DNA from 2 places in the Paraburkholderia sp. SIMBA_027 genome. Region 1 is predicted to be linked to the other one. Evidence: riboswitches for the same ligand, from Rfam matches in the RefSeq annotation. Region 1 holds a riboswitch; the other holds the start of a gene.
What was found. Region 1 has a riboswitch for FMN ahead of ribB (3,4-dihydroxy-2-butanone-4-phosphate synthase). Riboswitches for the same ligand answer to the same signal wherever they lie in the genome.
Positions count from the first base shown of each region.

Region 1 (5,115 bases):
CGCCACCCACTGATTGCGCGACTGCATGTCGCCGCTTGCGCCATGCGCCGTGTACTGCTGCGCGAGCCCCGCCTGGAAGCTGCAGAAGCGCTCCTGCGGCAGCTTGCCGTGACGGTTGGCGACATAGGCGTCGTAGACCGCCGAATAGACGGCCTGGGTGTCCGCGCCGTAGTCGGGCGCCTGGCCGCCGCACATCTGCTGAAGCGTGGCGAAGGGCGGCGGACTGCTCCACGCGCCGACGAGGCCCGACGAATTGGCACATCCCGCGACGAGCATCGCCGCACCGATCATCGCAAGTCCACGCATTGCGTTCTCCCCGTGTTCGACTGAGTGTTCCAGCGCGCATTGTCGCATCGCGCGGCGCGCCTCACACCCTGGCCGTACGGCCAACGTCGCATCGACGCGTGAAAGCCGGCGCAGTCGGGACGGCATCGCAGCGGCAAGCGGCACGCGAAACCCCGGCCGCGCACGCAAAAGCACGTATCATGAGGCTTTCAACGTCCTGCCTTGCCGGTTTGCGCGCGTGGCGTCCGTCTTCCGCGCGACCGTGCGCCGCCCTGTGTTTTCGTCCGCCCATACAGCCTTCATGGCTGCTTTTTCGTCTTACGCATGATCGACCATCTCATCTGCGACTGCGACGGCGTGCTCGTCGACAGCGAAGTCATCGCCGACCACGTGCTCTTCGATACGCTCAGCCGCACCTTCCCCGGCGTGGATTTCCGCGCCGCCGTGGCCTCCGCCTTCGGCCAGCAGACCTCGCGCTTTCTCGCCGACGTCGCCGAGCGCTTCAACCTCACGCTGCCCGAGCATTTTCTCGAGACGATCGACCACAACTGCGAAGTCGCGATCGCCGATTCGGTGAGCCCGATCAACGGCGTGCGCGACGCGCTGCGCCAGATCGCGCTGCCCGCCGCCGTGGTGTCGAACAGCCGCCTCACGCGCGTGCACGCCTCGGTGCGCCGCGCCGGGCTCGACACGATCTTCGGCGAGCGCATCTTCAGCGCCGAGATGGTCGCGCGGCCCAAGCCTTATCCGGATGTCTATCTGCATGCGGCCAAAACGCTCGGCGTGGAGCCGGCGCGCTGCCTCGTGGTCGAGGACAGCCTCTCGGGCCTGAACGCCGCGCGCGCGGCGGGCATGAAGACCATCGCGTTCGTGGGCGCGAGCCATATCCCGTCGGGCTATGCCGACGTGCTGCGCGAGTTGGGCATCACGCGCATCATGGAACACATGGACGAATTGCCCGCGCTCGTGGCAGCGGGCGTGCGCGGCGAGTTCGGCGACGTGCAGTCGTAAGCCAACCTGGCGCACTGCCGCTCGCTTCGTCGATAAAAAAACGGCGCGTGAACCACAAGGCTCACGCGCCGTTTTTCATTGCGGGCCGCGCGGGAAAGGCGGCCTGCGGCACCTTCACGTTTCGAACGCGCCTTACACCAGTTCGGCGCTGCGTTCGCGCACCTCGGCGAGCGAGGCGCGGAATGCCGCCAGCTCGGCGATCGTCAGCATCGGCAGATTGTGCAGCTTCGCGAAGTCGTCGACCTGCTGGCCGCGCGCCATCGTGCCGTCCGGATTCATCAGTTCGCACAGCACGCCCGCGGGCTCCAGGCCGGCGAGCGCCGCCAGGTCGACGGTGCCTTCGGTATGGCCGCGGCGCGCGAGCACGCCGCCCGGCTGCGCGCGCAGCGGGAACACGTGGCCGGGGCTCACGATGTCGGCGGGCTTCGCGCCGGCCGCGATGGCCGCGCGGATCGTCGTCACGCGGTCGGCGGCCGACACGCCCGTGCTCACGCCCTCGCGCGCCTCGATCGAGACGGTGAAGGCCGTGCGGTTGCGGCTCTCGTTGCGCGCGACCATCGGCGGCAGTTCGAGCGCGCGCACTTTCTCGTCGGAGAGGCACAGGCAGACGATGCCGCTGCATTCGCGGATGAACAGCGCCATCGTTTCGTTAGTCAGGTTCTCGGCGGCGCAGACGAGATCGGCTTCGTCCTCGCGGTCGTGATCGTCCTGAAGGACGACGGGACGGCCTTCGCGCATGGCCTGCAGCGCGGCGGCGATGCGCGGGGGCACCGGCTCGGTGTCGAGCAAGGGAAGATCGGCGATGGCGTCGAGCGGCTGCTCGACCGGGAGATTGCGGGTAAAGGACATGTGAAACGCTCCTCGCAAGAGTTGGGCGAAAAACGTTTCAGGGCATTGCAAACAGACAGGAATCCCCGGCACGCGGCCTCTCGCGAGCGCCGCGCGCGGCACCCGGCTCAAGGCCGGACGACGCCACGCGCACGCAGGCGCTACGCCGCGGCGGATGGGCAAACATGACCATCTGCACATCTTCTCTCATCCGGACTATGACCGTCGGCTCTGGCTTCGCACCAGATCTGCTGACCCTGCGCACGAGACGAAAACAGCTTGCAGCGACTCACGCACAGGCGCTCGCGGGCTCACCGGCTGGCCTTTCGGCCCGGCCGGCATACCGCCGGTGGGGAATTGCACCCCGCCCTGAAGACGCACTGATTACCGGTTGAACCGGCGGAAGAAGCATACCGCGTCGCGCCCGATCGTGCAGCGCGGCAAAGACCCACTGGACAAATGCGCGCACCGGGCGCGCACCGATCTCAGAGCGTCTGCGGCGCGGCTTGCGGCACGTCCCAGCGCGGCGGCGTCTCGGCGTTGCGCGTCACGCGGAACACGCGCGCCTCGGTGTCGCCCGGATTGCGCAGGCTGTGCGGCTGGTCGGCGTCGAACACGATGGCGTCGCCGGTCGCGAGCAACTGGCGGCGATCGTGCACGCTCACTTCGAGCGTGCCTTCGCTGACCACGAGGTTGACGGTCGTGCCCGGCGCGCGGCGCGTGCCCGGCTCGGTGTGCAGCGGCGCGATGCGCAGTTCGTGAAACTCGGCGGCGGCGGGCTCGTCCTCGGGATAGAGCGCGCGAGCCGAATAACGGCCGTCGGCGCTTACGCGGCGCGGCGCGCGTTCGGCGGGCAGATGCTCGAAGCCGTTCACCGCATGACGGCGCAGGAACGCCGACACCGATACCTTAAGCGCCGCCGCGACCTTGCAGAGCACCTTGATCGACGGCACGCTGCGCGCCGACTCCACCTGGGCGAGCATCGCGCGCGACACGCCCGAGGCACGCGCCAGCGCATCGAGCGAGAGTTGACGCTCGGCGCGCAGCCGCGCGAGGTTCACGCCGACGAGATGTTCGAGTGCATCGAACGCGTTGGCGGCGCTGTCGTGCGCCTCGGTTTGTGCTGTCGCTTGTGCAAGCGGCGCAACGGCGAATGCAGAGCGTTCGTCGACGCCGCGAACAATCGCTTCGTGATCCGAAACAGTGTCGATGTCGACGGCGAGATCGTCGTCGCGGCGATGCGTCGTACCGCGATGTGCGGCCGGACGATCGGCCTGCGCGTGGCTCACGAGCGCGAGCGGTGAATGCATGGCAGCCTCCCAGACGCGCCGCGAACCGGCGCAATTGCTTGAATGGAGGCAAGACTAGCATCGCGTCCCGCCGCGCCCAACGAAGTTATCTTCACACTGATATCAGCATTGCAGAGCGCGTTTTCGGGAATGCTTGTGCGCGTATGCGATATGCCCGGACTGTGCGCCACGCGGGTTCAGCAGGCGTCCTGACTCACCGCCACGCGCGCCGCCGCGCCGCCGGTTTCGCGCGCGTCGAGCCGCGCCGCCAGCCAGGTCAGCGCGAGCGCCGCGATCGAGACGGCGGCGGCCACCCACGGCAGCGCATCGAGCGCGAGGCCACGCGTGATGACGAGACCGCCGAGCCACGCGCCCATCGCGTTGCCCACGTTGAACGCGCCGATGTTCAGCGTCGAGGCCAGATTCGGCGCGGCGGCGGCCTTCGCCACCACGCGCATTTGCAGCGGCGGCACGGTCGCGAACGCCGCGATGCCCCAGACGAATACCGTGATCGCCGCCGGAATCGCCGCGTGGCTCGTCTTCGTGAAGATCGCCATGACCACTGCGAGGGCGATCAGGATGCCCATCAGCGACGGCATCAGCGCACGGTCCGCGAGCTTGCCGCCGAGCATGTTGCCGAGCGTGAGCCCCACGCCGAACAGCACGAGCATCAACGTCACGCCGCGCGGCGAGAAACCGCTCACCTGCTCCAGAATGGGCGCGATGTAGGTGAACACGACGAACACGCCGCCGAAGCCCAGCACCGTCATGCCGAGCGCGATCCACACCTGCGGATCGCGCAGCACGCGCACTTCGTGGCCGAGTCCGGCGGGCGCGTGATCGTGCAGATTCGGCACCAGCGCGGTCACGCCGAGCAGCGAAATCACGCCGAAGCCGCTGACGATCCAGAACGCCACGCGCCAGCCGAACTGCTGGCCGATCGCGGTGCCGAACGGCACGCCGAGCACGGTCGCGAGCGTGAGGCCCGTGAACATCATCGCGATGGCGCTGGCGCGCTTTTCCTGCGGCACGAGCGAGGCCGCGACCACGGCGCCGATGCCGAAGAACGAGCCGTGCGCGAACGAGGCCACGACGCGCGCGACCATCAGCAGCGAGTAGTTGCCGGCGACCGCGCACATCACGTTGCCGACGATGAACACGCCCATCAGCAATTGCAGCGCGAGCTTGCGCGGCATGCGGCTGGTGAGCACGGCGAGCAGCGGCGCGCCCACCGCGACGCCGAGCGCGTAGCCGGTGACGAGCAGGCCCGCGGCGGGAATCGTCACGCCGAGATCGCGCGCGACGTCGGGCAACAGGCCCATGATGAGGAACTCGGTGGTGCCGATGGCAAAAGCGCTGATCGCCAGCGCGAGCAAGGGAATAGGCATCGAAATCTCCAGAGGACAGCCAGGGTGTTGCGTTGTGTTGGTGCGCGTTTCAGGGCAGAGGTCGGAGGTCGGAGTGCGAAGGTCGGCGATCAGGCCGCGTCGTCCGCCGACGTCACGAACTCGACCGCCACGCCCGGCGCGAGCGCGACGAACGCCTGGCGCTCGCCGCTCAGCGGCACGTCGGCGAGCTGATACGGCACGCCATGCGAGCGCAGCCGCGCGAGCAATACGCGCCATTCGTCGCCGGGCGCGACGCGCAGCGCGAAATGATCGAGACGCGGCGCCGTGCGCGTAGCCGCCGACGCGCGCGTCGC
Region 1 covers NZ_JAWRWY010000005.1:152,081-157,195, reverse strand. The annotation lists gene SB764_RS11060 (hypothetical protein) at 1-306, opposite strand, end outside; gene SB764_RS11055 (HAD family hydrolase) at 610-1,296, shown strand; gene ribB (3,4-dihydroxy-2-butanone-4-phosphate synthase) at 1,429-2,145, opposite strand; FMN riboswitch at 2,320-2,505, opposite strand; gene SB764_RS11045 (helix-turn-helix domain-containing protein) at 2,610-3,434, opposite strand; gene SB764_RS11040 (MFS transporter) at 3,611-4,801, opposite strand; gene SB764_RS11035 (extradiol dioxygenase) at 4,891-5,115, opposite strand, start outside.

Region 2 (5,115 bases), on a different contig from region 1:
CGGCCTCGTGCAGCGGCCTTTCCTGCTGCAATACCTGGCCGACACCTTGAACCGGCCGGTCAGCACGCTGGCGCTCAGCGAAATATCGGCGGCCGGCGCAGCCGCGTTGGCGCTGCTTGAAACAGGGCTGATTCCGTCGCTCGACGCGCATCGCGCGAACCGCGTGATCGCGCGCCGCGTGGAACCGGGCGCGGGCGTGGAGGCCGCCGCGCGCAATCACGAACAATGGCTGAAGTGGATCGGCCGTCTTTAAACGCAGGGTTTCCGGAGAATACACCGTGAGTAACGAAGCAAAGCGGTTCGCAGGCAAGGTGGTGGTCGTGACGGGCGGAAGCCGCGGTATTGGATTGGGCATCGCGGAACGCTTCGCGCAGGAAGGCGCGAAGGTGTGCGTGTCGGCGAACGAGAAGAGTGTGCATGATGCAGCGGCCGGTTTGCGCGACGCCGGTTACGAAGCGATAGCCGTCGAGGTCGACGTGACGAGCAAGGCGCAAGTCGTGGCGCTCTACGACGAAGTGGCCGCGAAACTCGGTGAAGTCGATATTTCGGTGCAGAACGCGGGCGTGATTACGATCGCGAAGCTACCCGATCTGAGCGAAGCCGAGTGGGACAAGGTGATGGCCGTGAACACCAAAGGCGTGTTTCTGTGCTGCCAGGAAGCGGCCACGCGCATGCTTCGTGCGGGCAAGGGCGGCCGACTGATCAATACGGCATCGGGCCAGGCGCGTCAGGGTTTCGTCTATACGCCGCATTACGCGGCGAGCAAATTCGGCGTGCTCGGCATTACGCAGAGTCTCGCGAAAGAACTCGCGCCCACGGGCATCACGGTCAACGCGTTTTGTCCGGGCATTATCACCACGGATATGTGGGCGTACAACGACGAGGCGTGGGGCAAACTGCTCGGCGATTACAAGCCGGGCGAGCTCATGAAGGAGTGGGTCGACAACATTCCGATGAAACGCGCGGGCAGCGGCAAGGACGTGGCCGGTCTCGTGGCGTTTCTCGCTTCGGACGACGCGTCCTATATCACCGGCCAGACGATCAACGTGGACGGCGGTATGTTCATGTCGTAAAGCACAGCGCGGGCGTGAACAGGCGACGCCGTGCGAGGCACGGGCGTCGCCACGGCGCGTGTTAGCGCACCGGCAGGGCGGCGAGCTTGCTGACCGTATCGGCGCAAGCGTGCGCGGCTTCCGCGCCCTTGACGACGAAATGCTCGCGGAAATACTTCACGTGTTCTTCGCCGTGGAAATGATGCGGCGTGAGCACGACCGAAAACACCGGCGTGCCGGTTTCCAACTGGACTTGCATCAGGCCGTCGATGACGGCCGTCGCGACGAAATCGTGGCGATAGATGCCGCCATCGACCACGAGGCCCGCCGCCACGATGCCGGCATAGCGGCCCGTTTGCGCGAGGCGTTTGGCGTGCAGCGGAATTTCGAAGGCGCCCGGCACTTCGTACAGATCGACGTCGTCGGCGCTGTAGCCGTACTTCTGGATCGATTGCACGAAGGAATGCTTGGCCTGATCGACGATGTCGCGATGCCAGCAAGCCTGAATGAAAGCGAGACGCGGACGTTGGTCGGCGGATGCAGCGACAGCCTGGGATTCGATGGTGCTAGTGGTGTTCATGGACTTCAGCCTGTTTTGTGTGAACAGGGCGTAGAACGGCTGCGCCTTTCACGAAACGCGAAAAGACGGAGGCCATTCTGTTCTCTTTCATCCGGACTATGACCGTCGGCCCCGGAATCCAACCGGGTCTGCTGACCTCTGCAATCGCAGAGCGCTCGCGGGCTACGTCGTGTTTAACGCCGATTACCGCCGGTGGGGAATTGCACCCCGCCCCGAGAACGTGTTCGTTAGCGTGTTGATTAACGAACGGGTTGTACGGTAGCACGAAACACGGTTTTGTGCACAGCCGCAATCAGCCTGAGTTTCCACTCTAAATCTGGCACTCAATTCGTTGCGTCGTCATGTTGGCGTTTGTGGCGCTCGAACGTATCGGAATCGAATAAGGAGCGCATGTCATGAAGCGCAAGCGGGTATCGGGCAACTGGAAAATGAAGGGGTTGGCGACGGCGAAGCGGACGATGGAAAGGACTCGCACGGCCGCCGAGGCGTCGTCATGACCGCCTTGAATCGCCGCCGTGTACCGCCGCGCGGGTCGAAGCAGTGGCTGCTGCCGATGCCGCACGAGTCGGTCCGCAGCCTGTCGTTGAATGCGCATCTCGCGCTGGAAGCGTGCCGCGAGGGACGCGACAATCAACGTGACAAGCAACGCGGCAATCAAGCGATGCTCAACGAACTCACGCGCCTCACGTATCTCTCGTATTTTCTGTGGCAGACCGGTCTGGGACACGCAAACGATGATACTTATGCCGGCGCGGAAGATGCATTGAATGCCGCCGTCGAGCGTGCGCAGCTCAGCGGAGAGTGGATGATCGGTTCTAGCGAGGTTGCTGCGATTGAGGCTTTGCTCAAGGTGTACGACGAACAATTGGCTTCAGTGACGGCGCGTGACTATTGCGGCGCCATTCAGCGTTTGAACAAACTGCTCGAAACGCCGCGAACGGTTTCTCCGGTGATCCGGCATGCTTCGCACGCGGTGTGACGCGTTTGATCTCAGCGTGAAGCGGCTGGGAAACGTTTGCGCGCGCAGCAATGCGGTCTCGTCAACGCGCTTGGAATAAGGGGCTACCTTGTCGCGAACACTCGATGCTCACCGCACTGCCTCTCAGCAACGAATCGGCTAGCAACCGCGATCTTCGGCAAGCCAGTGAGCAAAGAATTCGCCGATAAAGCGGTATTCGGTTTCTACGCCGGGCGAAACATGATTGGCTGCGCGGACGTCAGGTTTCGCTGAGATTCGGCGCGCGAGCAATGCGAAATTCACCGGCGAACTAATCGTCATGCAACGAGCGATTCCTTAATCACCTCGCGCAAAAACCGGGGAAATGACCGACACCCGTCGGCATCGCGATCTTAAAAGCAGGCTTAAATCCCCCTCGGCAAATCGAAACCGACAAAGACGATCGGCGTCGTAATAACCGATATACGGCCGGTCGATAACACGATTCGCTTGACGAGATTGCTGCGCTTGCTCACCATGCGTTTCCGTATCGACTTTCGCGTCGCCGTGCGGCGTGAGCGAACCGATGGGATGGAAACGTTTACGCGTGCGGAGGCATTGCACATCTTGCGCCATGGATGTGTGTCTTCCGGAAAGCGAGTTGCATCCCGGAGATCGCCACATATTCACTGGAACCGTTCAAGCCGCTTCCTGCGTTCTGCATACGGTCTCGATACGGTGTGGAAGTCAGATACATACGATCTCGCGATATCGAAGTAAAAAAACTTAGGAAAGCTTTGATGCGTTTTTTGAGGAAAGGCTTGGCAGTCGATGCCGAGCGCTGGTTCGGTCCAGGCGGGCATACGCGCGTCGAGGCGCGTGAGGATGGCTGGGCGATCGCTACGCCCGATGGCTGGTGGGCAGTCGAACCCGGCGACTGGATTCTTACGGACGAAACCGGCAATGCGCGGGCATTGAGCGATTCGCAGTTCACAGCGCTTTATGCGGCCGCTTGAGTGCGTGCAATTTAGCGCTTGCTTCGTGCACTGAACCTGGCGATTCTTCGAGGCGCTGCCACGGCATAGCTATCGATTGCGGGTTGGCCGCGCGGCGCGCGCGAGGTGGCCTTTTGATTCTGCATGGTATTGAGATCGACTGACGTTTCGCCCATTGCGCAAACGTTAGCCGATATTGAAATGCACGCGTATGTCCTGCTCGGATTCGATCGCGCGGCCGTCTTTCAATGCGGGCGAGAATCGCCAGCTTTTCAAGCTTTCCATTAGCAATTGATTCAATCGCGGATTAGGCGTTGGCTTAATCAGCGCGACGTCGACCGAGCCATCGACGTGAATCGCGAAGCGTGCCAGCGCGATAGCGCGATAGGCGTAGGCGCGCAGATCGTCGGGAATCTCGGGCAGCGGTTGCACGAGCGGATGCGCGGCGACATCGCCAGAAGGGCTGGAGGCGATGGCGGATGTGGCATGAGTTGATGGTGTCGTTTCGTCCGTTGCGGGAGAGGCCGACGGCGTAGTTGCACCGTCTGGCTGGGTTGGCGCAGCGGCGACCCGCGGCGCAACAGGCTCCCAGCGTGCGGGCGGCGTACGCGGCGTAACGGGGTGCCTCGCTACGTGCGCGGGAGGGTTCGGCGCGACAGGGCGTGTCGCGTGCGTCACGGGCGTGGAAGGTGAGGGCGCAGGCGGCGGTGGCGCGATTTCCACGAGGCGCGCATCGAGCGTTGGCGGCGGCGCAGCGCCTTGTGCGCCTGGTTTGAAATTGTCCATCAGGCAATCGATCGACAGCGCACACAACACGGCGGCGAGCACGCAGCACACCAGCGTTCGCGGGCCTTGTGCATCGAGCAGCGTGACGAGGCGCACAGAGTTATTCGTGCTCACGTCGAACCGCAATGAGAAAGTGAGCGGCGCCGCCTTCGCGTGCCCGCAACATGGCCTGCACCACGAGTCCATTCGGCGCGCCGGCATCCGCAGCGATTACCACGTTGCCATCGGCGCCGAGCAGACGTTTGACTGACGCAGAAATGTTCTGCAACTGCACGGTTCGGCGATTCAGCGCGATCAGTCCGTTACGGTCGATACTCAGCGTGAGCGGTTGCTGCGAGGCAAGTGGCTGTGCATTACCCTGAGGCAATTCGAGTTTCACCGCATCGAGCCGTTGCATCGTCAGCGACGCCAGCATGAAGGTGGCAAGCAGAAAAAACATCACATCGATCATGGGGATGATTTCGATGCGGCCGCGTTTCGATGCGCGGGAGCGGCGCAATTTCATAGCGTATTCGCCTCGCTTTCATTCGCGACTTTATTGGCGACCTCGTTGGCAAGACGCATGTCGCTGAGCCACGCATTCGCCTGCATTTCGAGCTCATCCACGAGCCGGTCGATGCGCCGCGAAAAATAGTTGAACGCGAACAGCGAGACGAGCGCGATGACGATGCCGATGGCGGTGGCCACCAGCGCCTGCGCAACGTCGCCGGTCACGCCGCCCGGGTTGACGAGGCCCGTATGCCCGATCAGCCTGAACGCCTGCAT
Region 2 covers NZ_JAWRWY010000014.1:195,622-200,736, reverse strand. The annotation lists gene SB764_RS26230 (FGGY family carbohydrate kinase) at 1-253, shown strand, start outside; gene SB764_RS26225 (glucose 1-dehydrogenase) at 279-1,073, shown strand; gene SB764_RS26220 (6,7-dimethyl-8-ribityllumazine synthase) at 1,135-1,632, opposite strand; FMN riboswitch at 1,708-1,856, opposite strand; gene SB764_RS26215 (hypothetical protein) at 2,126-2,611, shown strand; gene SB764_RS26210 (hypothetical protein) at 2,750-2,911, opposite strand; gene SB764_RS26205 (hypothetical protein) at 2,927-3,205, opposite strand; gene SB764_RS26200 (hypothetical protein) at 3,310-3,585, shown strand; gene SB764_RS26195 (energy transducer TonB) at 3,751-4,464, opposite strand; gene SB764_RS26190 (ExbD/TolR family protein) at 4,451-4,855, opposite strand; gene SB764_RS26185 (MotA/TolQ/ExbB proton channel family protein) at 4,852-5,115, opposite strand, start outside.
Region 2: another riboswitch for FMN. It lies ahead of SB764_RS26220 (6,7-dimethyl-8-ribityllumazine synthase); the one in region 1 lies ahead of ribB (3,4-dihydroxy-2-butanone-4-phosphate synthase).